2 regions of the Lysinibacillus sp. NPDC093712 genome follow, and region 2 is predicted to be linked to the other one. Evidence: riboswitches for the same ligand, from Rfam matches in the RefSeq annotation. Region 2 holds a riboswitch; the other holds the start of a gene.
The links. A riboswitch is a leader RNA that binds a small molecule or an ion and turns the genes downstream of it on or off. The one in region 2 is predicted to bind FMN.

Region 1 (16,122 bases), 290 kb from region 2:
TCCATCTTTATTATGCCTTTTTTCTCAAGTTCATGATAGCTTTTAGAAACTGTATGTATGTTTATTCCTATATCTTTCGCCATATTTCGAACAGATGGAAGACTATCATTGTATTGAATTTGGCCTTTTGCAATAAGTTCAATAATTTGATTTACGACTTGTTTATAAATTTGCAATTGGCTGCTCGTATCTATCTTTATTTGTAACATAGTAACCCCCTATGAGAAGAACCACTTGAAATAATAACATGTTTGGACTTCGTTTAGATTCGATGAAGAAAAGTAGTTAACTGTGTGTTGAAAGTAAATGTATTCTCCATTTTGATAATATTATCATAATAGATAATAATGAATGGTAACATAAAATGAAAGCAATAAAAAGGTGCAATTCCAAAAAATGTGTGTTATTGTTATCATTATCAGTAATGATAATGTATTTGAAAAGGAGAATTTTTAATGAAACTTCACTATGGGTTAAATGAATTGAAGGATATCGATTGGTTAGCAGTACTACAGATTGCATTACCGTTTATGGTTGTTGGACTCATTCTTATTCTTATTGCACTGTTTGATTTGTATCGGCATCGTAAGACAAGGACAAATGTTCTTTTATGGACAATAGTTATCTTATTTTTCAATACAATTGGACCCATTTTATATTTCACTATTGGACGAAAAGGAGAAAAAGCTTATGAAGTTAGAAATTAAAGATGTCACAAAAAACTTTAAATCCAAGACAGCAGTCAATAACTTTACTATGGAAGTTGAAACTGGTCAGTGTGTGGGACTCATAGGGCCAAACGGTGCGGGAAAGTCTACGTTAATTAAAATCATTGCAAGCATTTTATATGCAGAGAAAGGCGAAGTACTTCTAGATGGGAAAAAAATTTCAAATATGAAAAGAGAGATAGGGTATCTTCCACAATACCCTGACTTTTTCCATTGGATGACAGCCAAAGAAACACTCTTCTTTATGGGACAGTTATCAGGTATAGCAAAAGAAACACTTATTGAGGAAGTACCAGCAATATTAACAAAAGTTGGATTATTTAACGAACAAGATGAGAAAGTCCAAACATTTTCTGGGGGAATGAAGCAGAGATTGGGCATTGCCCAAACGCTTTTACATAAGCCATCTTTTATTGTCATGGATGAGCCTGTTTCGGCATTAGATCCAATAGGTAGGAGAGAGGTTTTAAATTTAATTCAAGAAATTAAACATGAAACGACTATTTTATTATCAACTCACATTTTAGGTGATGCAGAAGAAATCTGTGAACGATTTGTCATCATGAAACAAGGCATGAAAATCGAGGATACGACAATAGAAAAATTATTAACTCACAACAGTGAATCGGTTGTGCATCTTGAAATTGCATCGGAAAATATACTTTGGGTACAAATCATTGAAAAACTTTCGTATGTAAAAAATGTAGAAGTAATCGGAAAAAAAATGAAGATTACTCTCGATAATGTTCTTGAAAATAAAGATAGGTTAATTCGTGATACTTTGGAACACAAAATAGATATTGTTCGATTTGAAGTTGGAAGTAGTGAGACGTTAGAAGAAATCTTTTTAAAAATGGTGGTGAGTGTATGACGCCTTTTTATATTTTAACTAAAAAAGAATATGTACAAATGTTTCGTGACTTTAAAGTTATTTGGTTACCCCTTGCTTTTATGTTTTTAGGCGCAACGCAACCGGTTGTTACATATTATTTACCATCAATTTTAGCCTCGCTTGGTGGAAATCAAGGCATTATGATTGACCCTTCAATAATTCAGCAGGATGGAGCGCAGGTAATGGCCGCAACTCTTGGTTCGCAATTCGATCAGTTGGGCATTATGATTGTTGTCATTTCTATGATGGGCATCATTCAGTCAGATAAAGCAAATGGGATGCTTGATTTTATTCTAACAAGACCTGTAAAAGTAGGATCATACATCGGTGGAAAGCTCTTTTCTAATTTCTCATTTGTAGCTATTAGTGTGACATTTGGATATGTTGTATCTTACGCTTATGTAAATTTTTTGTTTAATAATATTTCATTTCTAGATATGATACTAGCCATTGTTTTTTATCAATTATGGGTTCTTTTTATGATTTCATTTACTTCGATGGTGAGTACTATTTTTAATGGACAAGGCGTTATCGCTTTAATTAGTATCGTTTGCTTGCTTATTTTTAAAATGATTAGTGGCTTACATCCAATAATTGATTTATTAAATCCCGCAGGAATGAGTCAACATGCAATGATGGTATTAATAACGGGTTCAGTCGATTCGCATGTCTACGGAAATATCCTCATTTCTATCATTTGGATTTCTTTAACTGTAATGATTTCGCACTATTGGATTTCTGAAAAGAAATATCATAAAGATTAATATGCGAAGTGGGAAATTTCGAACAAATAGTGCCAGTCACTTTGAGTGACTGGCACTTTCTTGTGCACGTACTTTTTCTCGAGTTTTGATTAAATAATAGGCATTGACAGATGACGCGATGGGAATAATGGCTGCAATGCCTATGCCCGCGCAAAATATTGTGATGAGCTCCGTGCTAAAAATTTTAGAATTGATGATTTCGCCAATCGAGTAGTTTAAATCTTTAAACCATATTAACAGACCTAAATACCCGCCAAAGAAAGCGAAAAATAGTGTATTTGTATCTGTACCTAAAATATCTTTCCCAATGCTTAACCCGGATGTGAATAGTTTTTTTCTACTAATGAGCGGGTTGTGGTGAAAGATTTCATGCATGGACGAGGCAATGGAAATGGCGACGTCTAAAATGGCGCCAATTGTACTCATGATAATAACTGAAGCACCAATTTGAACAAAGTTCACACCAATATAAAGTGAAAATATGCTAATTTCTTCTGTGGATTCCTCTCCAAAACCTTGGATCATAGACTTCTCTGTGACAATCACAATAAAAAATAGCAAGATCACAATGGTAATCATTGTCGAAATAAATGCGGTCATTGTTTTGCTGTTCTTTTCATTAATATAAAAAAGGCTAATCCAACTGATGATTGTGCAAGCAATGAACGTTAACATAATGGGGCTATTTTTTGGATTGGTCATTAAAAAGATTGTGATAAAGAGTACCCCGAAGTTTAAAAATAAAGAAAGAAAAGAGCGTACCCCTTTTTTTCCACCAATAACAATCATCAATATAAATAAAATGGCCGTTAGCCATACTAGTACATTCATCAATTTACCCTCTTTCGTTTAATGAAAAAAATAGAAGTGTAAAGACTGATGGGAATTGTTAAAACAACACCGATACCACCTGCTAGAGCGCGAGCTAATTCTAGTGAAAGATTCATGGAAAGTGTTAGCCCTAGTGTAGAGGAATTTTTTAAATATAAAATAAGCATTGGAATGGAACCACATATATAAACAAAAAATAAAATACTTGTAATTGTGCCCATAATATCTTTCCCGATATCAAGTCCTGAAACTTTTAACGCTTTGTCAGAAATCGTTGGATTTTGTTCATATAGAGCAAACATGGAAGAAGCCATAGTAATCGAAACATCCATTACAGCTCCTAGCGCCCCTATAAATAAACCAGCCATAAAAACCATGCGATAAGGTCGTGTTAGAAATTGCATTTCCTCATAACGAAGACCGTTTTCATTTGTAATCCACAATACGAAAAAGCTAATAAGTAATGAAATGAAAGTTCCTAAAAGTGTTGCCAGCATTGCCGCATAGGTTTTTTCATTTAATCCATTTATGAGTATCAACGAAACACCAGTAAATAGCAGAACACATACACCGCTAACGAATAACAAGCTGACGTTTGGGTGCTTTACATATAAATCCAATGCAAATGATAATATAAGTGCATTAACAATTAAACTGATTATTGAAAATAGCCCCTGTCTTTTGCCAACAATTAATAGGGCGAAAATAAAAATCCACGCAACTATTAACACGTATTGATCGCGCTTTACGTCTAAAATCGAGCCTGTTAATTGCCCTTTTTTAGTTTTATCCGCCTTTATGGAAACAAAAAGTTTGTTTCCGACCTTGTATTCGTGATCAAAAGCGCCAGAGGAAGAATACTCATTTGTTAAATAAATAAGTTGTCCTTTAGCTTCGCCATTTTTCACGAATGCAGTTATTTGCTGCGTAAATAATTGATCGTCATTACTATACATATCCGATATAGGTGTTGAATCTTCCAACTCTGTTTTTACAACTTCTGCAATTGGCCGCTCATAAAAGGATTCATTGTGAAAAACAAATAAAAGGGAAGCCACAAAGCACAGTGCTAATAGGATATAGAATAAAATCCGTTTTTTATTAGAAATAGTAGTAAACAATAAAAAACCTCCAATGAGGGGAATTTGACTATGTTCGTAGCAAGTGAAGTGTCCGTTGTACTGAAGCTGCGTTGAACAATGACTCACATTAACATTCCTATTTTTCTATGTCAAGCTGAACAAAAGTAGTCACGTATGAAGTAACGCTCTTTTTAGATTAAGGTTTCTCTCATCTTTCATAAATAGTCTTTCCGCTGAATAAGTAAAAACATTCAGTTAAAGGTTTTTTTATTTATTACCTGAAACTGGGTATAGAGGAGTGTGATGGATAGGCGATGAGGTATAAATGGAAGAGGTTCCTTAGAAGGCTATATTGTATCGGGTGCTTGACAAAGAATATACCTCCTTTTAGACTGTTAACATCTTGCTTGAAGAGTTTATGAAATGTTTTACTGATATGTGATTGTTTACATGTGAATTTTCGCGAGGGTATTAATAATTTGCAAAGGGGTTTCTAAATGGAAGCATCGAAAAGTAATAGTAATACAAAGTTCGTAGTGGCAGGTTTACTTCTTGCCATTTTTATGTCAGCAATTGACAATACAATTGTTGCGACTGCAATGGGAACAATCGTTTCGCAACTTGGCGGCATGGACAAATTTGTTTGGGTTACTTCTGCTTATATGGTAACAACAATGGCGGGTATGCCTATTTTCGGTAAGTTATCCGATATGTATGGAAGAAAGCGATTTTTTATTTTTGGTTTAGGCGTGTTTTTACTTGGTTCGGCCCTTTGCGGTTTCGCTCATACGATTGAGCAACTCAGTATTTTTCGCGCGATTCAAGGGATTGGTGCAGGTGCGTTAATGCCAATCGCTTTTACAATTGTATTTGATATTTTCCCACCAGAAAGACGTGGGAAAATGGTAGGGTTACTTGGCGCAGTATTCGGTATCGCAAGTGTTGTAGGTCCACTTCTAGGCGCTTATATTACAGATAATTTCGGATGGGAGTGGGTATTTTACATTAACCTTCCAATTGGTATCGTGTCATTATTTCTTATAATTAAAAATTATAAAGAATCGCCTGTTCTTACAAAGCAGAAGATAGATTGGTGGGGAGCTGCTACACTTGTTTTAGCTGTTATCAGTCTAATGTTTGCATTGGAGCTAGGTGGTAAACAGTTCGATTGGAATTCAGCGCCGATAATTTCATTATTTATCAGTTTTGCTGTGTTCTTTATCGTGTTCTTTTTTGTAGAGCTGAAAGCAGAAGAACCAATACTTCCTTTCTTCTTATTTAAACGTCGCTTATTTGCCTCTTCGCAAATGTTAGCGTTCTTATATGGTGGTACTTTTATTATTTTAACAGTATATATACCGATTTATGTGCAAGCTGTATATGGTGCATCCGCAACAAATGCAGGGCTAATTTTGATGCCAATGATGTTGGGGTCCGTTGCAGGAAGTGCTTTTGGTGGTATTTTCTTAACGAAAATAAGCTATCGAAACTTAATGGTTATTTCAGTAATATCTTATTTTGCAGGTATGTTTTTACTAAGCACACTTACGCCAGATACGGCTCGAATACTTCTTACACTGTATATGATTCTCGTAGGCTTTGGTATGGGCTTCTCGTTCTCATTACTACCGACAGCTTCGCAGCATAATCTAGATGCTCGCTATCGTGGTACTGCAAATTCAACCAATTCGTTTCTTCGAACACTTGGGATGACGATGGGGATTACGATTTTTGGAACGATTCAAAACAATGTCTTTACTAGTAAACTAACTGAAGGATTCAAAAGTTTGGGGCAAGGCTCCAATTCCGCAATGTTTGATGCTGGGGATATGAGAGAAATTTTTGAACCGAGTGTACGTGAGAAAATTCCAGCTAACATTCTTGATATCATTGTGAATGCAATGTCTAGCTCCGTTACACATGTATTCCTACTTGCGCTTATTCCAATTGTTATTGCAGCAATTTTCGTATTCATGATGGGGAATTCTCGTGTAGTTATACCGGATAACAAAGACGAACAAGAAGTTTAAGGAAAGTAAATCATCTAAAAAGGAATTGATTTCATATTCTTAAATTATAACCATTTATATGTAAGAATAATAAAGCAAATGCTCCTTAGCTTGAAGGTTACTGAATTACCTTCAATAAGCTAAGGAGTTTTACTATTTATAGCACTTTTAAGTTAAGGAAATTTCCTGTATCAAAATTCACTTGAAAATTTTAAGTGGATAATGTATTAAAATAATGTTATCGTATGAAGTAACTAAATAAACATATCCTTCAGGGTAGGGTGAAATTCCCAATCGGCGGTGATGAAGTAATTCAAAGTCCGTGAGCGCAAGCTGATTTGGTGCAAATCCAAAACCGACAGTTACAGTCTGGATGGGAGAAGGGTAGATGTATAAGCTTTTTAAATTAGTATGACTTTAAAAGGTCTATTTGATTACGCGTATATACAAAACTACTTCCCATCGCCTTAGTTGGGGAGTTTTTTTATTTAGTTAAAAATTTAATAGGTTTCTGTTCTTCGGGGTAGGGTGAAATTCCCAATCGGCGGTGATGAAGCAATTCAAAGTCCGTGAGCGCAAGCTGATTTGGTGCAAATCCAAAACCGACAGTTATAGTCTGGATGGGAGAAGAACGATGAGATGGTAGCCTGTGGAAAATTTATTTCCATTAGGTTTATTTAGTGACGTCTTATGAATTAGAACTCCCAAACCCCATTTTTATATGGGGTTTTTTGTTTGTCTCGTTTAAGCAATTACAGGTCAAAATTTAAAAAGTAGAAAGTAGGTGGAAAAATGTTTACAGGTATTATTGAGGATGTTGGCACAGTAAAAACCTTGCAAAACGATAGACTAAGTATGAAAATAACTGTTATTACGCCAAAGATAGTATCGGACGTGAAGCTAGGCGATAGTATAGCTGTCAATGGCGTGTGTTTGACAGTAACACATTATAATGAGCAGGAACTGACAATGGACGTGATGCCTGAAACAGTGAAAGCGACAAATTTGCAGCAACTCACGGTTGGTAATGCAGTGAATTTAGAGCGTGCAATGCCTGCGAATGGACGTTTTGGTGGTCATTTTGTTTCAGGGCATGTTGATGGAGTGGGGAAAATATTACGCAAACGTCCAATGGCCAATGCTGTATACATTGATATAGAACTTTCAGAGGAGTTAACTAGCTATTGTATTCCTAAAGGTTCAATCACAATTGATGGAACGAGTTTAACGCTCTTCCATGTGGCAAAAAACAGCGTCACCGTATCGCTTATTCCGCACACATACAAGGAAACTGTATTAGGAACAAAAAATGTAGGATCACCAGTCAATATTGAAACCGATTTAGTTGGTAAATACATTATGCACCAGCTACAGCGTGGTCAGCAATCACCAACCATTACAAAAGATTACTTAGCGAAGCATGGGTTTTAATCTGTCTTTGAAAGTATAGAAGTACAGTAAAAATTAAAGTTTATTAGGAGGTGGCAATTTTGCTATATTCAATTGAAGAAGCAATTGTAGATTTAAAACAAGGCAAAATGATTGTTGTCGTGGATGATGAAGACCGTGAAAATGAAGGGGATTTACTTGCCCTTGCAGAGTTCATGTCACCAGAAACGATAAACTTTATGGCTACATATGGAAGAGGGCTTGTTTGTACGCCGATTTCACAGCAGCTTGCACAACAATTAGCGTTGCATCCAATGGTCGTAAATAATACGGACCATCACCAAACGGCATTTACCGTAAGTATTGATTACAAAGATACAAAAACAGGCATTAGCGCCTTTGAACGTGCGTTGACAATTCGAAAAATGCTAGAGTCACAAGCGCAAGCAACTGATTTTCGTAGACCTGGGCATGTATTTCCACTTATAGCAAAGGAAAATGGTGTTTTAGAACGTAGAGGGCATACGGAGGCTACTATCGATTTAGCAAAGCTTTGCCAAAGCATACAAGCTGGTGTTATTTGTGAAATTATGGGGGATGATGGTGAAATGCTACGCTTTGATGATTTAGTCAAATATGCGAAAAAACACAAATTAAAAATGATTTCGATTGATGCATTAGCAGCCTATCGTCGTCAACAAATACAAGGAAAAAATTCACTTACAGTGTAAAAGAGGAGAATCAATTTATGGGAAAAACATTTGAAGCACAATTAATTGGCAATGATCTAAAAATAGCGGTAGTAGTTGGTCGATTTAATGAATTTATTACTAGTAAATTATTAAGCGGTGCATTGGATGGGCTAAAACGGCATGGTGTAGACGAGGATTTAATTGATGTTGCGTGGGTACCAGGTGTATTTGAAATTCCATTTATTGCTAAAAACCTAGCGGAAACAAAAAAATATGATGCCATTATTGGTCTTGGCACAGTTATTCGTGGCTCTACAACACATTATGATTATGTTTGCAACGAATCAGCAAAAGGCATAGCTAACGTTGCTCTTGCTACAAACATACCAGTTATTTTTGGTGTTGTCACAACTGAAAATATTGAGCAGGCAATTGAACGCGCTGGGACAAAATCTGGTAATAAAGGCTATGACGCAGCAATATCAGCTATTGAAATGGCGAATTTACAGAAAATGATTGGCTAAATTTAAATAACATAATGGTTACAAGAATAACTGCATAATTTGTTGGACATTGGGAAAAATATTGTATGTGTATTTTACAATACTTTGTTTGAATCGAGTTCAGTAGGAGATGAGGAATATTCAATCAATGAATCTAAATATCGAATTGAAAACGTTGAAAGAACTATTTCAACGCTCTGCTGACGTGATATTTCAATCTTATACCTTTCAACAACATAGTGTTCATTTTATTACATGTGAATCAATGTTTGATCAGTTTTTATTGAATAAGGTCATTATAAATCGAGTCCAATCTTTGTGTGAAGATGCTTCAACAACATTATTAGCAGAGCAAATAACAAATGAATTACACATTCCAAATCTTCAAAAAATAACGGATTTAGAAGATGCTATTACGCGTGTCTATACAGGATATGCTTTACTTTACTTTGAAAAGGAGAAAATTTTATTCTCAAGTAAAATTTCTAATAAGCCGAATCGAAATCCTGAAGAAACAAAAAATGAATTGGTAATTAAAGGACCGAGAGATGATTTTATAGAAGATGTTTTTATTAATATTGCTTTAATTCGCAAGCGACTACCAACTAATTCACTGAGTGTAGAAACGGTGGAAGTTGGTAGGCGTTCTAAAACGACAGTAGCCGTTCTTTATATGGAGGATATAGCCAATAAAACGATGGTGGATGAAGTTAAAACGCAATTACGTAAAGTTGATACAGATGTCGTGATTAATGGCGATATATTGATGGATACGATGGGCAAAACCTCTAAAATTCTTCCCCTACACGATTATACAGGTCGCCCAGATTTTGCGGTACAAACGTTAAGTAGAGGACGCATTCTTATTTTAGTCGATGGAGTGTCCTATGTAATCATTACACCACCGAATATCTTTTTACTATTTAAATCAGGTGAAGATAATGATTATCCAGCTATTGTAGGTTCTATAGAACGACTGCTACGAATCGTAGGAATATTAATAAGTATGCTCGCACCAGGTTTTTGGCTTGCCTTATCGACCTATCATCAAGAACAAATGCCAATACTACTTTTAGCAACAGTTGTACAATCAAGAACGGGCTTGCCTTTTCCTACCTTACTGGAAATATTGCTGATGTTATTTATGTTTGAATTATTTCGCGAGGCAAGTCTCCGCTTACCATCTCTTTTGAGCGGAACCATAAGTGTTGTTGGGGGGTTAATTGTCGGCGATGCGGCGATCAAGGCGGGCATAACGAGTCCTTCAATGATAGTAGTAATTGCTATTTCAAGTATTGCTGCATATACACTTGTAAATCAATCATTTGTAACGGCCATGAGTGTTTTCCGTTTATTTGTCGTCTTAATGGCTGCTTTTTTTGGCTTATTTGGTTTCTTCTTGTCCCTATTCTTTATACTTATTTATGTTGCGAATATACGTGTGTTAGGTGTACCGTACTTAAGTCTTGGCGCAGATTTGAATTGGACTGATATCAAAAAATCTTTAATACGTGCAGCTCCAAGTGGATATAATAAACGCCCAAAATTTTTAAAGCCTCAAGATAAAACTCGGTCTTCAAGTAAAAATTAACGATAGCTATTTTAAATAAATAATAAAGTTATTTTCATGCTTTGCTTGTAAAAACGCTTGTATTGGACAAAATACTTAATGAAGAGTATGGATTAGATTGCTTATCTATATTTTTCTAGACCAATCACAAGGGGTGGATAGTTATGCCGAATGTTCAAGTAAGCTGTGCTGTATCAAATTGTGTTTTCCATGCCAAAGGTAATTTTTGTGGTGCTGAAAAGATAGCAATCGATATGGATAAACGTATCGATAAGAAACATGATGCAGAGTTTGCTTCTGATTTTGAAATGCATATGTCTAAAGAGGCGGCAAGTCAATCATCAGATACGTGTTGTAAAACATTCAAATCTAAAGAAAAAGAAAAACTTTAGATGAAAGGTATAGGTTGTTTAAATAATTGCAAATAGAGAATTAAGGTCAATATTTAAATAATTTATCTTTACCTTATAATTAATGATTTGGTCACTTTGAAAGTCGTCTTCCTATATGGAAGATGACTTCTTTTTTTAGCATTTTTTTTTGTAGAGATGCTCCTTGACCTTCCAGTTACTTGAAGGATTACGATAATAGTAACATTCGATTGGAGTATAGGAGGAATGGAAATGAAAAAATACGAAGATTTAGTAGTGAGCGTTGTTTCATTAATGGGAGATGCTTATGACGTGGGTTTTCAACAAAGTAAGGAAATACAATCATCTGCTCATTTAGTACAAGATGAACTGCTCCTTGCCTTATCAGCTACTTGTAATGCTCAAGAGGCTCAAGAAGCATTACAGTATGTTTCGCCGAATCTTTTACAAGAGATAAAAGGGTTAGCTTCTGGTTTAGAACAGTCATATGAATCCGTTATAAAAATGTATAGTGGTTATAATATGACATTTCCAGATATGGGATGTACGTCGTTTGTGCATGATGGGCATTATGTGAGAAATTATGATTTTAGCCCTGCTTTATATGATGCAAGACTCGTTTTTTCTAATCCATCAGAAGGGTATGCAAGTATTGGCTTTAGCCAGCAAATAATTGGCAGGCTAGATGGAATGAATGAAAAAGGATTAGTTGTAGGACTTCATTTCGTTAATAATGAATGGGAAGGAGATGGCTTTCTTGCGTCAACGATTGTCCGAATATTACTGGAGCGGTGTAAAAATATTGAAGAAGCCGTTTTACAATTAAAAAAAATCCCACATCGTTATTGCTACAACTACTCGATGATTGATCAAAGTGGAAAAGTAGTTGTGGTAGAGGCTACACCAACGGAGCAAATTGTTTTTGAAAAACATTCATTTATGTGTACTAATCATTTTGAATCACAAGAATTGAAAGAGAAAAATAAAGCATCTATTGATAATTCAATACAACGCAAGCGTTATATAAATCATTTTGTTGCAAACGCATGTACGACTGCTATGTCTGCTTTTCAGTATTTTAATGATGGAGATTCACCACTATTTTTTAAACAATATAAAGAATACTTTGGCACATTACACACTGTGGTATACTCACCAAATCAATTAGAAGTCATTGTGGGTATAGGGGAGAATAGTGAGCCACTTACGTTTTCCATGCATCAATTTATAAGAGGTGAGCTTATTCTTCCGACAACTATAAAAGGAAAAATACTTCAGGCTATCTAATTCGTCATGCTTGGTTTATAATTTAATAGATAATAGGGAGAATGGCATAACTTTTGTTGGGCTGTTCTCCTTTCCTTTTGTTGCTATTTCGCTTTTCGAAAGAAAATGAAATTATTTTATTTTATATAACAATTTAAAATTGTTATACAAAATAAACTTTGGATATAAGTTATATTTCAAAGGGTTTTTTTTAAAACAAACATGAAAAAATGAAAATTACTATAGTATAATATTATTGCGGTTATCATAAAAATTAATTGTTACAATAGTAAATAGACATATTTTAAATATTTAATACAATAGATGAGGAAGTACCAGTTTGTATGAAAAAACGTAAAATTAAACTAATATTAGTATTAGCGACAGTATTATTGTCATTGTTCACAAGTTTAAATGTTGTCACTTCTTATGTGAAGATGAAAAAAACTGTAGAAGAGTCAATCGCTAACCAAAGTCTGGAAGCGGCTATATCCATTGCATCATCACTTGATGTCAAACAGTATCAGCAATTTTTAAATAATCCTGTGGAAAGTGAAGATTATTGGGAATTAAGAACCTATTTAAATGATGCAAGAGAAAAACTGGGCGCCTTATTTGTGTATACATTAGAAATTGATAATCCTCAAATATCAAAAGCGTTGATTGCTGGTGTACCTGATAGCTACACAGAAGGGTTTGAAATAGGACAAATTTGTACTGTGCCTGAGAAGCAAATCAAACTAGCTTATCGAGGGTTAACTTATGTTACGAATGTAATTGAGGATCCTGACCATGGTGATTATCTTTCTGTGGGAGCACCTATTAAGAATGAAAATGGACAAATTATTGGCTACCTTGGTATTGATATTGGTGCTGACAAAGTTAATGGCATTAAAGGAAAAGTTCTAGAAAATAATTTACTCATGTTTATTTATAATGGACTATTTATTTTAATCGTTATTGCTTCTTTCTTCTTTTTACAGAGATGGTATCAAAAAGAAGTGACAAAAGAAGTGGGGGTAACTGAAGATACATATCAAGCTGAAATTAAAGCGTTAATTACCTCTGTATCTTCATTAAGACATGATTTTACCAACCATATACAAGTGTTACATGGGCTACTGCAACTAGGGGAGCAAGAACAAGCACAACAATATTTATTATCATTATCTAAAGATGTGCAGGCAATTAAATCACTAAAATTAAATATAAATCATCCTGGGCTTTCAATCTTGTTGCAAACGAAAAAACTTGCAGCTCAAAATCATAATATTGAGATGGATATATCTGTCTCACAGGATGCTTTTATTAATATTAAAACAACAGATTTAATTAAGTTATTATCAAATTTAATTGATAACGCTATTGATGCCACAACTGAATTGCCAGAGAGTGAACGTAAAATGTCAATTTGTTGTCATGCGGATGAAACGAAATATGTCTTTGAAATTATTAATACAGGACCGACAATATCTGAGCCAGATCAAATATTTAAACAAGGGTTTACAACAAAAAAACCTGAATTCGATAAAATAAGAGGGCAAGGATTATTTATCGTAAAAGAGGTTGTCAAAAAATATAATGGAAACATCTCTATTCAAACGACAGCCGAACTAGAAACGACAGCGACTGTAATCATTCCTCTAAAGTGAAATAGTGCGGGGCGATAAGTGCATGTATGCACTGCAATAAGAAAGCACCATGAACATCAGAGTCTTAGTGTAATTGTTCGTTTAAGCAACTCGATTTGTGTTTACAGGATTTAAAATCGTGATAAGGTTTTTATAAAAATAAGCAGACAGCTCCCTATATAATGTAGGGGGCTTTTGGTTTTGGAGTAAGTTCACGTGTTATGCGCATCATCATTTTATGCACAATGTAAGTCATACATTAACAGTAAATCTTTAAGGTAGGATAAGGGGGCAAAGAAAGATATGGAACAGTCAATTCTTGATTTACTGCGAGCTGGTGGCTTCATTTTATATGTTAGACATGGGGAAGCAATAGTCGGTGAAGATCAGCCATATTTTAATTTTCAATATTGCTATACCCAACGTAATTTGTCTGACTACGGTCGGAGAGAAGCTGTTTACTATGGACAAATGCTTCGTTATTGGCAAATCCCGATTAATTCACCTATTATTGCAAGCCCATTGTGTAGAACAATTGAGACAGCGCAGTTAGCATTTCCAACAATGTATATTCAAATCGACCCTTTTTGGTTTGAAATTAATAAACTAGGAGGGGACATATCAGCTAGAGAACAACAGCAAATTCTAAAAAATGTCCAATCTCAATTAGAAAAGACACCGCCTTTTGGGACAAATCAAGTGATTATAGCGCATAGTTTTCCAAATGGGATAGGTTTAGGCAAAATTCCTAATATGGGAACGGTCATTGTGAAGCCTAAAGGTGAAGGTAACGGTTATGAAATTGTAAAACAGCTACCATTAACCGATTTAGCGACTTTAGGGAATTCTCTTTATAAATAGGTGGTGAAATTTATGTGTATTCAAAGCTCTTATTTCCATCCCTCTAATGAGCTTTCCGATTTTTGAAAAAATGTTTTACTAGCTCATTATTTATTGTAGAATAGAAAATTTATAAATAGGTGGTTGATAATATGAAACGAGAGGGAATTGTTAAATGGTATAAAGAAGAAAAGGGCTATGGTCGTATTATGCTAAACGGTGAGGATGGGAATTACGTTTTTGTCCATTTTAGCTCCATTTTACCGAATAATGAAAAATTTCCAGATGGCTATAGATTTCTTAAACAAGGTCAAAAAGTGTCCTTTGATTTAATTGAGCAGCCACATTCTACTGATCAAAAGCAAGTTGCAGAAAATGTTGAAATCCTATCAGACTAATGAAATAAAATTAGTAAAACAAACTGTTGCCTTTTTGCTATAAGTTTTGTATCTGTATTACATTGTGTTAACTAAATTATATTGGCCTGAAAAATTCGCTTCAAAACATTATTTCTGAAATTAAAAGGGTAGTTCACCTAATATCTTGGTGAGCTACCTTTTCGTAATTATAAGCACATCTGGTAACAAAAAAGATGATAGGTTGATTTAAGTAGAATTTTTTAGGGAATATACGTCTAAGAAAGAAACTGCTCTTATTTTCTGAAAAATAAAATATTCTAATAATTTCAATTGTTGTATGTTAAAATTTATTTGGTACAGATGGTGTTATATAACAACATGAAGATAAATCAAATAGTTTTAATGTACAAAAAATCGCTTATAAAAAAGGAGGGAAAATATTAAATCGAAGCTTTAACTCTTGATAGATTTGATGAAAGCGTATACAGTAGCTAAGGAGGAAGGTGACTGAAAACCTTTTGATCTGTAAGAATTAATTAAACGGAATTGTTTTGGTTAAAAATTATGTGCCTTTGCGTACTATACATACTTTACCGTATGAAACATTCTGCCGAAAAAGTGAAAATTAGTTTAAAGGTACCTTGTGAATGTTAGTGAATCATGTAAAATAGAGTCGATTACGGGCTATTAGACTAAAAGTTCTAGGGCTTTTTAAATAAGCGATGGATAAATTATTTTAGTAGTAGCATACTAAAATTTATTCAGTTGAGTTTATTTTAAACGCAATGCTCTTAGCAGAGTTGGTATATGTAATGGCAAACCACAGCAATACCCTGGCAATGGGGGCAAAGCCTTGGTTTTAGTATATACAAATGACTTTATGGACTGACTTCGCATTTTTTACTACTTTTTGATTAGTTTATTACTATAATATTGTAGTAGATATTTTATTCTTTAATTAGTTGTGATAGACTATTGTAAGTTTATAGTTGATACAGAAAAGGTGTGTGACTAGTTGACACCTACATCATTTCTGCAAATCTTAAAATATAAGGATGGTAAAAATGAGTAACAGAGTAACTAAATCAGACGTCATCTTAATTGGTGCCGGAATTATGAGTGCGACTTTGGGGACGATGCTCAAAGAATTAGCACCGGACTGGAATATTACTGTGTTTGAAAAACTTTCAAACGC
Region 2 (16,122 bases):
TTTATTGTGTAAGATCCCGCTGATATAACTTTGTTTTTAAATTCAAAGGCGATATCACCACTAGTATTAACTCCAGTAAATGTAAGTGTATGACCATCAGCACTAATTTCTGATGATGTAATGTTTCTCCATGATACACCTAAGTGAACGTAATCATTAGTAGTAGCTACTATTTCAGATGGTAATGTAATAACAAGTGTTCCGTTACTAAATGTAGTATAAGAATAATAATCTAATCTAAGAGTATTCGCTACATCTTTTGTTACTGTCAAACTAGTACTCCCCATACCACCAATTGTAAATGTAGCATTTGGTATTAGTGCGCTACTCTCGTCTTATCCCATCTTTTTGGTTTTATAACGAGCCTTCACCGTACGAGCGACTTTCATCGCATACGGCGATCCGTCAACAATAGCTTAAAAACTTATTTCCCCATTATTTAAGTTATCAGATGCAACTCTCAAAAAACTAACCAGGATTTATAAGCTATAATCTAACGCTAAGCTTTTTCTTTCGTTTTAGGATTATTATTTGGATGTAGTACTTCGAAAGACAAAAGATTCGTGCTTCTAACGCTTTAACAGATCCTTCAGCTGGTGTTGACTTCGTTGTTCTTTTTATCTCTTTTTCATAGATGGATGCCCCTTTTTCTTAGAAACAAGAGCATCATAACCACCACCAACTTCAAACTTCAACTTCCAATTCCGAATCATGCCAGGAGATGAAATATTGAATAGTGCAGCTGTGTCTCTCGAAGATGTACCTGTCTCGTTCATATAATTAAGACATTCATTTTATAGTCAGCTGAATATTTTGTATAGGACTTTAAGAAAGTCTCTACGCCATTTTTTTGATAACGGCGAACCCATTCACTGACAACCTCTGCTGTCACACCGATATCTTTCGCAATTTCAAGCATGGTTTCATATCCATTTAAATATCGTTGAACTGATTGAATACGTTGTTCAACACTTACTTTTGCCATAAAAAAATCCCCGTAAAAGTTAGATTGATGTCTAACTTTTACGGGGCAGATCAAATAGAGCTGGTTTTTTTCATTAAATTGAAATTGAATGTGTGAATTTTATCTTTAGAATTAATTGATATTATCCTTTAGGCTCTAATTTCCAGTATGAGGAATCGCCAGTTAACCCTAAACAATCGCCGATACCCACAGCCCCAACACTTCTTTTCTAATACATTGTCATATATTCATCGCGTTCCCAGTTGTATTGTAAAATTAAACCATCAGCAAAAGCATTCTATCGGAAGTAGTATAATTTTAATAGGAGACTAATGAATAATAGTAACATGCTCTTTTTTTACTAAACGAACTAATATTTTCTTTTGTATTACGCATTCTTTAAAACGTCTATTAATAATATTTTGCATAGATGTATTATCTACATCAGTAAAAAATGTCACGAACATATTTTCTTCTATCGCCCTTTTGACAACGGGCGCATACACTAACATCCCCCCTCCTCCCAATCTGGTAGCGGGCAAACGCTTCACATAAGAATGGGGTAAAAGTATCATGTTCTGTGCAACTCTCTCAGCAATACACCACCCCACTAAATCTCCCTCAAGAAATAAAGCAAAGCTAAATTCTTCATCGACATCGCCTAAATTCTGAACAAAAGGATAGACATGATCATCAAACTTATTCTTATTAGAAATTGCTTCTCTAAATATCTCACCCACATGCTGACTCCAAGGTACTACTGTTAAACTAGTAGGTATTTTTAAATTCCATAACCACTCATTTTGTTGTATTCGATTAAAATCCAGCACATATTTTTCTATACCTTGTACATTCCCACTCCATCCTTGATTGGTTAATATATTTATGAAGTCATCAGATTTACTGTTCATAGTAAGCGTTATTTCTGTTATCAAAAAGCCGATCTTTTCAAAATAATTTTCCGCTTCATTATATAGTTGCATAACAAAATGATGGGCATTCTCCTCATCATTTACAACTAAATGTGTAATCGTTGCTGACTTATTTTCAAAATTGATGTCTGCAATAAGGATACCTATTGGACTTGTATGGTCAACTAAACCTATTCCCCATAAACTTGCGTCCATTAATTGCAACCTTTTAAAATGATTAGGATTCAAAAAAGTTAAAAACATACTATAATTACTTGAAGTAAGATTTAAAATTTCCATTAATTTCACCTCTTAAAAATAAGTAGCCTAAGTTATTAGGCTACTTGGAAATACTACGCTTCGTCAAATGACTCTGTTACGGGATTAAATACAAGGTTGGCAAAGTGAATATTTTTGTAATTTTTAGTTAAAGCATACTTATTCTCAGTAGTTCTTAATTCATAACCTGCAGTTACAGCCGTTTCTATACCATTAGTTGCTTCAATGAAATAATAATATGTCGTAAATGGTGTTGCTGTATCATCATTCCAGCGTTGTGTACCACTCGCAATGTTTGATTGTAAAACCATTGCCCCTACTAAACTATTGCTTGTGTTACGTTTTATCGTATAAGTAACCGTTCCTACAGATGATTGATTATCTGTCCAAGTAATTGTATTTCTGACGCCACCCGGTGATAAATCTAGTGAACTTCCACTCACATTTGTTACAGGTAAAAATACGCTATTCTCGTTTTATCCCTCTCTATATCTCGGTTTTATAACGAGCCTTCACCGTGCAGGCAACTTTCATCGCACACGGCGATCCGTCAGCGATAGATCTATAAGATTTATTTCCCCGTAGTTAATTATAAATTAATTTAAGTAATGTCAATACTGACAAATGTTAATATTAATGTTAATTTTTAAAATTTTTTCACTTCTAAAACTTATAATATGATTATGCTGTTTGCTGTGTATTCATCATCAATTATACAAATTTCTAAAAAGCAATATGAACTTATTAAATGGAATGTTTCAAGTACCACCTATATTATTTTTAGTTTAACTTGGTTATTTGCTGCTTTAGAAAACTGTTTAGCTTGATAATGAGGATTAAAAAAACCCCGAATAAGTTCACTTTTAAAAGTGTCCATTATTCGGGGTGCAGTTCAATTTAAGTTTGTTAATTCAAACTTATGGGGTGCTTTAGTTAAATATTAAACTTCATATATCAAAACAAAACAGAGTTCATTCTATATGTAACTGTAAGATTAACTCTGTAATTTTTGTTTTAAAAGTAACAGTCTCTAGAAAAAGCCTTAAATTAATACTGTCTCTTTCTTCTTACTCTTACTTGCAACACGCAACACTTCTTTTCTAGTACATCGTCAAATATTCATCACGTTCCCAGTTGTGGACGCGTGTGCGGTATTTGTTCCATTCAATTTCCTTCGCTTCTGTGAACTTCTCAAAAATATGATTGCCAAGTGCGTCACGTACAATGTGGTCCATCTCTAGCTCGATTAGTGCGTATTCTAAAGAGGATGGTAAACTATCAATGCCATTTAATTCACGATCTACGCGGTTCATTTTATAAATATTTCGATCTACAGCATCTGGTGGTGTTAAGCCTTTACGTATCCCATCAAGTCCAGATGCTAAAATAACAGCCATCGCTAAGTATGGGTTAGCCGCTGGGTCAACAGAACGTAACTCAATACGAGTTGAAAGACCTCTTGCTGCTGGGATGCGAATAAGTGGTGAGCGGTTTTGAGCTGACCAAGCTATATAGCACGGTGCCTCATAGCCTGGAACTAAACGTTTATAAGAATTTACTAAAGGGTTTGTCACCGCTGTAAAGCCGTGAACATGCTTCATGACCCCTGCCATAAAGCTTCGAGCCGTTTCGCTCAATTGTAATTCTGCATGTTCATCATAGAAGGCATTTTTATCACCTTCAAACAATGAAAGATTGAAATGCATCCCTGAGCCATTAACGCCAAATAACGGTTTTGGCATAAAGGTTGCATGTAAACCGTGCTGTGCTGCGACTGTCTTAACGACGAGTTTGAACGTTTGGATATTATCGCACGCTTCAATGGCACTTGCGTATTTAAAATCAATTTCATGTTGACCAGGTGCAACTTCGTGATGCGACGCTTCAATTTCAAAACCCATGCCCTCTAACTCAAGCACAATATCACGTCGACAGTTCTCGCCTAAATCAGTAGGCGCTAAATCGAAATACCCGCCACTATCATTTAATTCAAGTGTTGGATGCCCTTTATCATCTAGTTTAAATAAGAAAAATTCTGGCTCTGGACCAAGGTTAAACGAACTAAAACCTAACTCTTCCATTTCCTTTAATACCCGCTTAAGGTTGGAACGTGGATCACCTTCAAACGCTGTACCATCTGGTCGTGCAATATCACAGATAAAGCGCGCTACCTTACCTCTTTCCGCTGTCCATGGAAAGATAACGAAAGTATCTAAGTCAGGACGTAAGTACATATCAGACTCCTCAATACGGACAAATCCTTCAATCGATGAACCATCAAACATGACCTTATTATCTAATGCCTTCGCTAATTGACTAACTGGTATTTCCACATTTTTTATTGAGCCCAATATATCAGTAAATTGTAGGCGAATAAATTTCACATTTTCTTCTTTCACCATGCGGATAATATCATCTCTTGTATGATGTTTCATTCTTCACCACTCCAATTGTCATTTTTCTTAACGTGTTTTTTTATAACTTCTTTTAAAGTACACTAAAACAACAAAAATGCGCAATGGGCATGTAATGTTTTCTTACATATGTATTTTCGAATAAATTTATCTTTATTTTAGATGTATAGATATATTAGGTTGGACCTATATATTGACATCAACTAAAATAAAACTTAATGATTACTAAAATATTTCATTTATAGAACATTAGTCTTGCGTTTTTTATATTTTACTGGTACATTATAAACGAAATATAAATTCAATAGTATCTAATAGGATATTTTTACTATTCTATATACCAATCCTTATTAAAGTAATTGAATAATTCAAAAGTAGCTTTTATAATAATGACGTCGGTGGAAAAAGTCCTTTGATTCCATCCAGTACAAAACAAAACTCCCTTTCAAATGGTCCTAACTACCAATTGAAGCAAACTTCGCAAACTCCAGGCAAATGATTTAGCATCGCCTTAAAAATTCTTATATAACACATTGTCACCAACATTAAGTATCCATATATTCAGAAGATACATAGACTTACAAGTTTTTTACTGCTATAGGTGACAAAAACCATAGAGTGAAAACAGTATTAGTCAACGATATTCATTCCTTTATCACACATAACTATTTTTATAGAGATGACATTAATTGTCTGCGTTTTCATTCCTATTCTTTCTCAATATAATAGCGATGACCTATTTAACTTTGCTTACATCACTAGCGAAAATATAAATGTAATTTCACGTACAAGATAGGTGATTGGCAATGAAATTTACACTGCGAGTTCAAGCAAATCGACAAGCAGTTCATTTTATTGATAATGTGATGGAAAACTATACAAATATTTATAGTATACCTTTCAGTAAAGAATTGAGATTTGTTTTACACGAATTAGTAATTAATGCTATTGAAGCGATGGAAAAAATCGATTCCCCCTCTCCCGACGGCAAAATTCAAATTCAAATTTTACATAACGATGAGGAGATTAAGCTAACTGTCATCGATGAAGCACAAGGCATTACTGAAAATGATATAAAGAAGGCTTTGCAATTCGATCCTAATGTACATAATTATACAGATCGAGGCCGAGGATTATTTTTTGTCAAAAATATGGTCGATTCTATTTGGTTTAAACATCTTTCAAGTACCAAATTTTTAGTCGGTGTTTCCAAGAAAATTCATGGATAAAGTACATCTGTAATTAGGAGGGACTTTTTGTGAAATGGACAATCCGTAAAAAAATGAATTTACTTATTCTTACCTGTATTTTGTTAATGATTACTCTTATAGCTGTAATTGATTTTTTTGAAGCTAAAAAGAATTTTTTAGAAAGTGCAAATGCCAAACTTTTATCGGATTTACAATTAAGTTATCAATATTTTGATGTTAAAATCCCTGGAGAGTGGGACATCAAAAATAATGAATTGTATAAAGGCAATGTTAAAATTGCTGGCAATTTCGATATTGTAGATGAGATTGGCAATCTAGCAGACGGTAACTTCGTGACAATCTTTCAGCACGATACACGCATTAACACAACTATAGTGGAAAATGGTATACGACAAGTGAACACGAAGGCCCCTAAAGAGCTTACTACTGCTGTGTTAGAGCAAAAAAAACGTTTTATTGGTACAACAAATGTATTAGGTAGTATGTATCAAGTTGCGACAGAGCCGATTTTCAATAGCAAAGGCGACATCATCGGCATGTGGTCGACAGGCACGCCATCTGCGCCTTATATTAACATCGCTACAAAATATGTCCTTGAGAATGTTGCCATTTCATTAGGAATAGCCATTTTGATGTTTGTCAGCATTAGTTGGTTTTTACAGCGTCAAATTATTGGACCAATTAATCAATTAAGTTTGAATGCTAATGAACTTGCTAATTTAAATTTAAGCGTAAAAATAGTAAATCCTAAAGGAAAAGATGAAATCGCCAATTTAGCACAAGCATTTAATAATATGAAGCAACGTTTAACCGAAACAATGACCATTGTCTCGAATAGCGCAAATCAAATAGCTAGATCCTCGCAGACATTAGCCGAATCATCACACCAAACTAGTGAAGCCTCAAACCAAATTGCGTTAACAATGAACGACATTTCAAATGGTACGACCATTCAATCAGACCAGGCTGAACGCATTGTTATGATGATGAAAAAAACAATTGAGGAAGTAACCAATAGTTTAGAAAAAGCAGAAGCAACTTTAAATAGAGCGATTCAATCTACCTACATCGCTCGAAAAGGAGAAGATGCCATTAATGAAGCAATTAAACATTTAAACACTGTCACACATACAGTTTCTTATGCAACCGATTCAATTCAAAAACTAGGTAAACGCTCAGAAGAAATAGGTGGAATTATAACTGTCATAACGGGTATTGCGGAGCAAACAAATTTATTGGCTTTAAACGCTGCCATCGAAGCCGCTCGAGCCGGAGATCAAGGAAAGGGCTTTGCTGTAGTCGCATCAGAAGTTCGTCAGCTTGCTGAGCAATCGAGTTTAGCTTCTGGTCAAATTACAGATTTAATTAACAACATACAAGCCGAAACCGCTGTGACCGTCCGAACTATGGAAAGTAATTTACTTGCAGTAGAAGAACAGGTGAACATCATTAGTAAAGGCGGACATGCCTTACAAGAAATCGTTGAACATGTTGTTGAAACAGAACGAGGTGTGAAACAAATGAAATCTGCATTCACGCATGTCAATGACAATTCATTAGGTGTTCAACAGGCAATACATGATATCTCACGCATTCTAGAAGATTCTGCGGCAGCTTCCGAAGAAATGGCAGCTACTTCTGAAGAACAACATGCAACTGTAGCTGAGATATCACATAAATCAGAGGAGTTAGCGGAAATTTCTACTAAACTACAAAACGAAGTAAATAAATTTAAATTTTAATCTATTAACTAAATGACATGGAGGAGCACTGAAATGAGGAAGAATAACATGATAAATTTTGATTCAAAGACTGATTATATTTCAATCGCCTTTACAGGTAATTTAGAATATGGGTTAATCGATGAGTTAAAAGAGGAGCTTCACGCTATTAGTGTAGACACAAAACATGGCTATGTAATCGATATGCAAAAGGTGACGAATATTGATAGTACCGGTTTTGGTATGATTATTAATTTTGCAAAGAAAGTTACGATTGCCGAAAAGAAAATCGCCATTATTGTGACAGATGATTTTATTCGTAAACTGTTCGCCATCTCACAATGTGACAAAGTATTTCCTATTGCAAAAAGTGAACTGCAAGCGCAGCAAATGATTAAAGAAAAAAGCTGGTTAGGTGAGCTTGCCCTCAGTGAATATTAAGTGCCAATATTAAGTGCCAGGCACCCAAACAATTCTGAATTTTTTAACAAAATAAAAATTCACGTAGACTCCTGCGGGAACGTATAAACGAAGCCGCAACAATCGCGCGATAGCGAGTGTTGCGGCTTATATTGTGTCTGCGAGTGCCAGGCACTCAAACAATTTCATTCAATATTATTTTTGTAAAAGCATATTTAATAAAACAACGATAATAACGATAGGTACGACTACTAACATTAACACGCGATAAGTCTTATAAAACCCCTGCCCCATTTGGCTGCCCATGAGCAATTCCTTTTTCACAAAGCTTTTATCTACGACATAGGCAATAAAGATCGCAATCAATAAGTTGCCCAATGGTAGCATTAAATTGGACACTAAATAATCAGTAGCATCAAAAATCGACTTCCCGAAAATGGATACATCTGCTAACAAACTAGATGATAATGCCGATGGAATGGCAGCAATAAAGACAACAACTCCTAGTAACATCGTTAAGGCTGAACGTGACATATGCCACTTCTCCATAAATGCTGCAACAATGATTTCATATAAACTAAATGATGACGTTAACGTCGCAAATAAAAACAGTAATAAAAACAGCGCTAAAAATACTTCACCAAAAGGCATTTGACTAAATGCTGTCGGTAGCACCATAAATAATAAGCCAGGTCCAGCTTGTGGCTCTAAATCAAAGGCAAACACTACAGGGAAAATAGCTAGTCCTGCTAAAAATGACACGAGCACAGTCAATATAACTACTGAGCCTGCTGAGTTTGGTAAACTAACATCCTTTTTCAAATACGAACTATATGTAACCAAACAAGAAAACCCTACTGCCAAACCAAAGAATGACTGCCCTAACGCCTCTAATAACGCTTTACCCGTTATATTTGAAAAGTCTGGCCATAAGAAGAATTTCACACCTTCCATCGCCCCATCTAATGTTAACGCACGAATAACAAGAACGATAAACATAACAAATAATAATGGCATCATCCACTTATTTGCTTTTTCAATGCCGTTTTGTACACCTAGCGAAATGACAAGTACATTTGCCAGTGTAAATAACGCTAAACCTAGTAACGTAATCCACGGAGTACTAATAATTTTTCCAAATAACTCACTTGGATTAACCGTTGAATCAATAACAGCCCCAGATACACCTAGGCCACTATAAATAAATATCCAGCCCCCTACAACACTGTAAAAGGTTAATAATAGAAAACAGCCAAGTACACCCATGCGTCCAACCCAAGCCCAAGCAGGTTTCGTTGGAACAACCTTTTTATAGGCTGTGATCGCCTCTGATTGCGTACCACGCCCTAAAATATACTCGGATAATAACATCGGTAGGCCAATCAACAAAGTGAACACCACAAATATAAGGAAAAATGCGCCGCCACCACTTTGCCCTGTGACATATGGTAGCTTCCATATTGCCCCTAGTCCAATCGCAGCACCCGCCGATGCTAAAATAAACCCTAACTTACTGGACCATTGTCCATTGTTTTCACTCATCTCTTCAATCTCCTCAAATCTAACTAATCTCACATTAATTGTACATTAAAATAGTAATTTAGACTAGTCAATTCCTGAATATTCCAGTATGCTATTAGATCTATACACAAAAAACCCCGAGTAAGAATAAACTCGAGGCTTAATTTATTATTTTGATAAATACATTGTACGTTGTTGTTCAATCCATCTACGCATCGTTGTGAACAGTAACACCATAATAGCTGTTAATAGAACACCTTTTACGATATTAAATGGCAAAATACCTGCAATAATCATTTTATATAATGAATCGCCAACTACTGGCTCCATACCTAAGAAATAAGTGTACATCGGTAAAAATACTGCGTAATTTAAAAAGCTCATTCCTACTGCCATAACAACTGTTCCTGTCGCCAAACCTCCAACAAGACCCGCCATTGTTTTAAAACGATTAAAAACAAATGATACTGGTAAAATAAATAATATACCTGTCACAAAGTTTGCAATATGGCCAACCGGAACCCCTGTAGGCGTACCCGAGAAAATCCAATCCAGGATATTTTTAAATAGTTCTACTAAAATACCCGCCACTGGCCCCATTGTGATTGCTGCAAGTAATGCAGGCATATCACTGAAATCCACTTCTAAAAATGCTGGGAACGGCGGAATCGGGAAATTAAAAAGCATTAATAAAAACGAAATACTACTTAGCATACCAATCGTAATAAACGATTGTAGTTTGATATTTTTCTTCATTGAAAACTCTCTCCTCTTTGCTGATTCAATCTTGCAAGAAGAAAGGTTACGACGTAATCGATTGTTTTTTCACGAAAAAACCCTTATGCACATCAGCATAAGGGAGAAAAGGCATGATAAAATAACGCCATTACTAGCTATTTTTTGCGCAAACAGTGTAATCAATAGACACACTGAAAAAACGCTTGCACATAGCTTAATTCGTAACAACGAATGACGATCGTACCTTCATCTTCTCCCATCCAGACTATACTGTCGGCCTTGGAATCGCACCAAGTCAGCCATGCAAAAAAATCTTTGCACAGGTCGCGGGCTGAAGAGCCATGTAGTAAATCATGCGAGCTAATGTAGTTTTGTACAACACTAGCGATTTACAACTCTATTACCGCCGGTCGGGATTTTCACCCTGCCCCGAAGATGAATCAATATTATTTTATAAATTAACTATAATGTTTTATCATACAAAAGTAAATACTTCTGCTTAAAAAATTCCGATTAAATCTGTATGTTTTAATGAATGCTTCTTAAAAAAAGCCATGTGCGACGGATTCCGCGTTTTAGCATTGGAATTCCGCGCTTTCGAGCCTGAATTCCGCGTTTCAACAGCCGGATTCCGCGCTTCTGCACCCGATTTCCGCGTTTCCCCCACCAGTTTTCTGACGCCAAAACAACTCATACAAAAAAACAGCTACCTCATAAAAGATAGCTGTCTTCCTTTGTTACGGCATTGTTTGTTTATTTGCACCTACAGGTATCGGCAAAAAATTTGTTAAATCAAAGCCTTCCCAACTATCCTGTACGACGTTATCTAAGCGCAGCTTTTTATCAAAGCTTGAAGCTGTCAGCATCATGGCCTCGATTAATTGCGTTGCCCGCACAGCCTCCATTGTCATCAAATCCAGCGGTGCGTCAAAGGTGATGACAACACCCCCCTCTTCTTCTTTCACTGTGTACGTTACATTTTCAGGGATGACCGGTACATAAATATCATCTTTTTTATCACGCATGGCGATAAGTGCCTCTGTAACAGTAGGATATGTTTGGTGGAAGTCGGGCGATAAATATTCAGTCCCATTTTCTTCTTTATATAAATAATAGTTGTAATGATTATCTTTCGTTAACTGCATAGGCTCACTTGGCTCACCAACCTGCGAAAATTCATAAGGAGTACCATCTGCATTTTTTAACGCAATCGCTTTATATTCAGAGTCGGAAAAAGTATCTTTTAACGAGCTTAAATATTTTGTTACGGAAGCTGAAGCTACATCGTAATCATTTTTTTTAGGTAAGACGTGAACTAGCGTCTCACCCTCTTCTTTCAACTCGCCTTTGTATGGATGATAATTAGCAAAACCAAGTGCTTCCTCATCAATTTGTGGTGCGTATTTTTCATACATTTGTAGAGTTGTCGGCTTTTTCTTTCCAAAATCAGCCGTTAATTTTTCGTTCGGGATTACATAGGTCATTGGTATGCTATCAGCATTGCCACCTGGTAAGCCGATTCTAAATACTACTGCATCTGCTAAATCGTCTTCGTAAACTGATGTCCGAAGTGATAGCATGCGTGCATGTTCGGCACCGATATTCGCTTTCATCACACCATCTGCATTTTCATTTTCTTGTATAGCACGATCCTCTTGCATCGAAGAATAATTTTCAGCAGGGGCGTTTGCCTCATCCTTAACTGGATTATTATTTGTTAAAAACACGTATCCTGCTATTGATAGAACAAAAACAGCTGCAATACTACTAAAAATAGGTAACTTACTCTTTTTACGCTGTTGCATTGGCTTGATATTTTCATTCTCGTGAGCTGCAATAGACTGCTCTTGCTCTTCAAGCACTTTTGACTCTGTTGGTTGTTGCATTGCTTCTTGAAGATGTATATTATCTTGCAAACGTGCATCTGCAAGCAATCGTTTCAACACTTCTTCTTTCGAACGGTCATCAGTCAGCTTCGGGGCATTCTTCAACATTTGTTCTAGTTGTTCATCGTCGTCAAATTGTTTATGAGTCATTGCCTTTTCGCCTCCTGTTCCCTAACCTGTTGTAGCTGTTGCCTTAAAAACTTAATGGCTCGATGTTGCGTCGTCTTAACCTTTGCTTCTGTCCAATCAAGTATTTGCGCTGTTTCAGCAATCGATAAATCTTGGAAAAAGCGCATAATAATCACCATTTTTTGATCCCCTGTACAATTTTCGAGTGCAGACTCTATTTGCATTAATTCATCACTGGCCTGTAGCATATCTTCCGGTGATGGTGTGGTTGAATGTAGTTGTTCCGTTTCCCAGTCAAAAAAATCGAGCGAATGTTTTTTCCGCACTGCCTGCTTTCTAAAATGATCTATTGCGACATTTTTAGCAATAGCAAAAAGCCATGTTTTTTCACTGCTATTTCCTGCGAATTGTTCATACGATCGCAGAACACGAACGTACACCTCATGTGATAGATCCTCAGCAAGTGTACGATTTTTTACTAGATAAATTAGAAACTGGAACACGTCTTGATGGTATGAATCGTATAATCGATGGAACAAGGAGTCATTCAAAGCACTCCACCCCCGTTCTCATAGTATTTGTCGTCTAACGCTCGCACAAGTTACATCTTAATTAATGATTTGCTCAAAATTTCGCTATGTGCCAATCCCTGCACTAAAACTACATACAATCAGCTTACAGACATTGGCATTAAGTCCGCTAACATGCTAGCCACCAGTATCCTTTATTAATAACTTTTCAAATCAATGGATTTCTAACGGACAAAGTTAGTCGAAGGGTAGATAGAAAGTAAAGGTTGTTCCTTCTTTTAATACACTATCGACCATAATATTTCCAGAATGTGCCTTTACAATGTTTCGAGCAATAGCAAGCCCTAAACCCGTTCCCCCTTTAGAACGCGTACGCGCTTTATCAGCCTTGTAAAACCGCTCAAAAACATACGGTAAATCTTCTTGTGGAATACCATGTCCCGTATCCTGAACAGAGATTTTAGCAAATGTCGGTTCTTTCTCTACTTTCACAATGACAGAACCTTCATCTGTATGACGCAGTGCATTATCAACTAAGTTCGTTAACACTTGTTCAATACGATCCTCATCCATGCTTATTACCGCATCTTCCTCAAACTCACTATTAAATAGGAGCTGAATATGCTTTTCTTTTGCTACTTGCGCAAATTTTTGCGTAATGCGCTCAAAAGTCGCATTAATCGGTACTTCATCTTTGTATAATGTCATATGTCCAGATTCCATCCGTGCTAAATCCAATAAATCTGTAACTAAACGTCCCATACGCTTTGATTCATCATAAATAATTTTAGTAATCTCATTGCGCTCTTCTTGATCTTGTATAAAATCATCATCCATTAGCGCTTCTGAGTAGCCCTGAAGCATTGAAATAGGTGTCCGTAGTTCGTGTGATACATTGGCAATAAAGTCTGAGCGAAGCTTTTCTAGACGATGCTGTTCTGTCATATCACGGATAACAGCAACAGCTCCTCGTATCAATTCCCCACTATAGAGCGGGCTAATCGTAAATGTGTAATAATTTCCATCCATCTCAATTTCTTCTTCCAGCTTATCTTCAAACATTAATACATGATCAAGCATATGATATAGCTCAGGTGGAATAGGCTTGGCACTTTGCGAGCCTTTATTAACAAACCATTTTTGCATTAAGCGTTCCGCAGGTGGGTTGCTGAGTAAAATAGTACGATCCCGATTAAACGTGATAACAGCATCAGTCATAGAAGTTAAAATATTGGATAATTGCTCATTTTCTTGATTGATTACCTCTAAATTGTGCTTTAACTGGCGCCCCATTTGATTGAATGCAACCGCAAGCTGTCCAATTTCATCGTTTTGCGTTGTCGGCATTTTTGCCTCGAAATTACCTTTTGCAATTTCAAATGCTAGCTCGCGCATTTTTCGTAGAGGAGAAGTAATACGTGATGAAAGGAAAAATGCAAAGAATGTCGTTAACACAAAGGCAATGAATGCCGCTAAAAAGACAATTTTCGTAGTCTCTTTAGACGTTTTATGTAACGCATCTGGACTTTGGTAAATAAATACAGCTCCATGCACTTCATTTTCCACATTTAGTGGGAAACCTAACACGACATATGATTCCATTTTTTCTTTATCAGTCGAGGATGGCATCATCATTTCCTTAATGATAGGATCATCTGATTTGAAAACTTCATGGAATGCTTTATTCGCTAAAATTGCGCCTTGGATTTCTTTTTTGTTAACGCCTTCTTGCATCGCAAATGTTACTTCTAGATGATTAATAGCGATAAGCGCATTTGTACCATCAGGTAAAATATCTGTTAATAGTTGCGAAGTCGATTCTGCTGTTTCATTGTCATCCACTATACTCGCTATTGTTGCAGCCGTTTGACGCAAAGAAATCTCGGCTTGCTGCATATGATAGTTTTGAAGGAATTCGAGCATTAAAACCGTGAAAACAAATAATACAAATGAAACGAGAAGCAATATGGTTACCCATAGCTTCCCGACAACACTGTTCCATATTCTATTCATTGACAACCTCAAATTTGTAGCCAACGCCCCAAACAGTGACAATCATTTTTGCAGCGTTTTCTGATACACGATTGAGCTTCTCACGTAATCGCTTAACATGTGTATCTACTGTACGTAGATCCCCAAAGAAATCGTAATGCCAAACCTCTTTTAGTAATTGTTCACGGTCAAATACTTTGTCTGGAGATTTTGCAAGGAAATACAATAATTCATACTCTTTCGGTGTTAAATTGACTTCGATTCCCTCTGCAGTTACACGGTGTGCATCATGATCAATCATCAAGTGTTGGAATACCACTAAATCTTTTGATGAAGATGCATTTGTTGTAGGTGAAAATGCTTGTGATCGACGTAAAATAGCTTTTACACGTAGCACTACTTCACGTGGACTAAATGGTTTTACAATATAATCATCTGCCCCAAGCTCGAAGCCTTGTACACGGTTTGCTTCCTCACCTTTTGCAGTTAATAAAATAATTGGAGTTGCAGCACGTTCTCTAATTTCTGCACAAACTTCTAGCCCATCTTTTTCAGGCATCATAATATCTAATAAAATACAGTGATACTCTTTTTCTAAAGATTTCTCGATCGCTTCTTCACCATTCTCTGCTTCGTCGACTTGGTACCCTTCGCGCTCCAAATACATTTTTAATAAGCGGCGAATACGATCCTCATCGTCTACTACTAATACTGAAATATTCTCTGACACTTTCACGATCCCTCTCTTCCAAACTTTCTCTACCCTCTATTGTACATGGTACACAACGTCTTGAAAAGAAAAGAAAGCCCTTTCGCCGCAGCGAAAAGGCTTTTCGTTTCCCATTGTTACGCGTAGGAGTGTAAACCTGCAAGAATTAAGTTAACAGCTATTAGGTTAAATAAAATAATACCAAAACCAATTAGTGCTAACCAAGCAGATTTTTCACCTTCCCAGCCCTTAGATAGACGTAGGTGTAGGAATGCTGCATAGAATAACCATGTAATAAGGGCCCATACTTCTTTCGGGTCCCATCCCCAGAAACGACTCCACGCAAGTTGTGCCCATATCATCGCAAAGATAAGTGCACCTAACGTGAAAACAGGGAAACCAATAATAACAGATCGATAACCAATTTCATCTAATAATTGCAGATTTACACGTTTAACAAGCGGCTGGAACAATGCGCTAATTCGGCGACGTGCAATAAGACGAATTAATAAGTATAGTAATGACCCTACTAGTAATGACCAAACAACTGTTGTTAATTTTTTCGCATTAATGAGTGCAGGCATTTCTACTAATGGAGACATGCCATGTTCTTCAACTGCCTCATAATCGTGCATACCAAAAATTGGTGGCAAATTATAAGTAATTTGACGAGATACACCTTCTTTATCAAGATATG

Region 1: another riboswitch for FMN. It lies ahead of ribE (riboflavin synthase); the one in region 2 lies ahead of ACQKNX_RS00450 (ECF transporter S component).

Annotation. Positions count from the first base shown of each region.
Region 1 covers NZ_JBNNUU010000001.1:369,879-386,000, forward strand. The annotation lists gene ACQKNX_RS01845 (GntR family transcriptional regulator) at 1-209, opposite strand, end outside; gene ACQKNX_RS01850 (PLD nuclease N-terminal domain-containing protein) at 456-707, shown strand; gene ACQKNX_RS01855 (ABC transporter ATP-binding protein) at 691-1,599, shown strand; gene ACQKNX_RS01860 (ABC transporter permease) at 1,596-2,384, shown strand; gene ACQKNX_RS01865 (YibE/F family protein) at 2,421-3,215, opposite strand; gene ACQKNX_RS01870 (YibE/F family protein) at 3,215-4,336, opposite strand; gene ACQKNX_RS01875 (MDR family MFS transporter) at 4,795-6,327, shown strand; FMN riboswitch at 6,570-6,695, shown strand; FMN riboswitch at 6,817-6,942, shown strand; gene ribE (riboflavin synthase) at 7,099-7,737, shown strand; partial or broken gene ribB (3,4-dihydroxy-2-butanone-4-phosphate synthase) at 7,797-8,387, shown strand; gene ribH (6,7-dimethyl-8-ribityllumazine synthase) at 8,444-8,911, shown strand; gene ACQKNX_RS01895 (spore germination protein) at 9,039-10,481, shown strand; gene ACQKNX_RS01900 (DUF1540 domain-containing protein) at 10,625-10,852, shown strand; gene ACQKNX_RS01905 (C45 family autoproteolytic acyltransferase/hydolase) at 11,084-12,118, shown strand; gene ACQKNX_RS01910 (GHKL domain-containing protein) at 12,442-13,749, shown strand; gene ACQKNX_RS01915 (histidine phosphatase family protein) at 14,032-14,589, shown strand; gene ACQKNX_RS01920 (cold-shock protein) at 14,721-14,966, shown strand; gene ACQKNX_RS01925 (malate:quinone oxidoreductase) at 15,992-16,122, shown strand, end outside.
Region 2 covers NZ_JBNNUU010000001.1:80,420-96,541, reverse strand. The annotation lists gene ACQKNX_RS00500 (BslA/BslB family hydrophobin) at 1-272, opposite strand, end outside; gene ACQKNX_RS00495 (hypothetical protein) at 618-776, opposite strand; gene ACQKNX_RS00490 (helix-turn-helix domain-containing protein) at 773-985, opposite strand; gene ACQKNX_RS00485 (hypothetical protein) at 1,294-2,175, opposite strand; gene ACQKNX_RS00480 (hypothetical protein) at 2,229-2,597, opposite strand; gene glnA (type I glutamate--ammonia ligase) at 3,255-4,589, opposite strand; gene ACQKNX_RS00470 (ATP-binding protein) at 5,375-5,797, shown strand; gene ACQKNX_RS00465 (methyl-accepting chemotaxis protein) at 5,827-7,521, shown strand; gene ACQKNX_RS00460 (STAS domain-containing protein) at 7,555-7,941, shown strand; gene ACQKNX_RS00455 (sodium-dependent transporter) at 8,116-9,462, opposite strand; gene ACQKNX_RS00450 (ECF transporter S component) at 9,610-10,197, opposite strand; FMN riboswitch at 10,424-10,620, opposite strand; gene ACQKNX_RS00445 (RNA polymerase subunit sigma) at 10,917-12,215, opposite strand; gene sigX (RNA polymerase sigma factor SigX) at 12,212-12,745, opposite strand; gene ACQKNX_RS00435 (ATP-binding protein) at 12,962-14,737, opposite strand; gene ACQKNX_RS00430 (response regulator transcription factor) at 14,730-15,446, opposite strand; gene ccsB (c-type cytochrome biogenesis protein CcsB) at 15,563-16,122, opposite strand, start outside.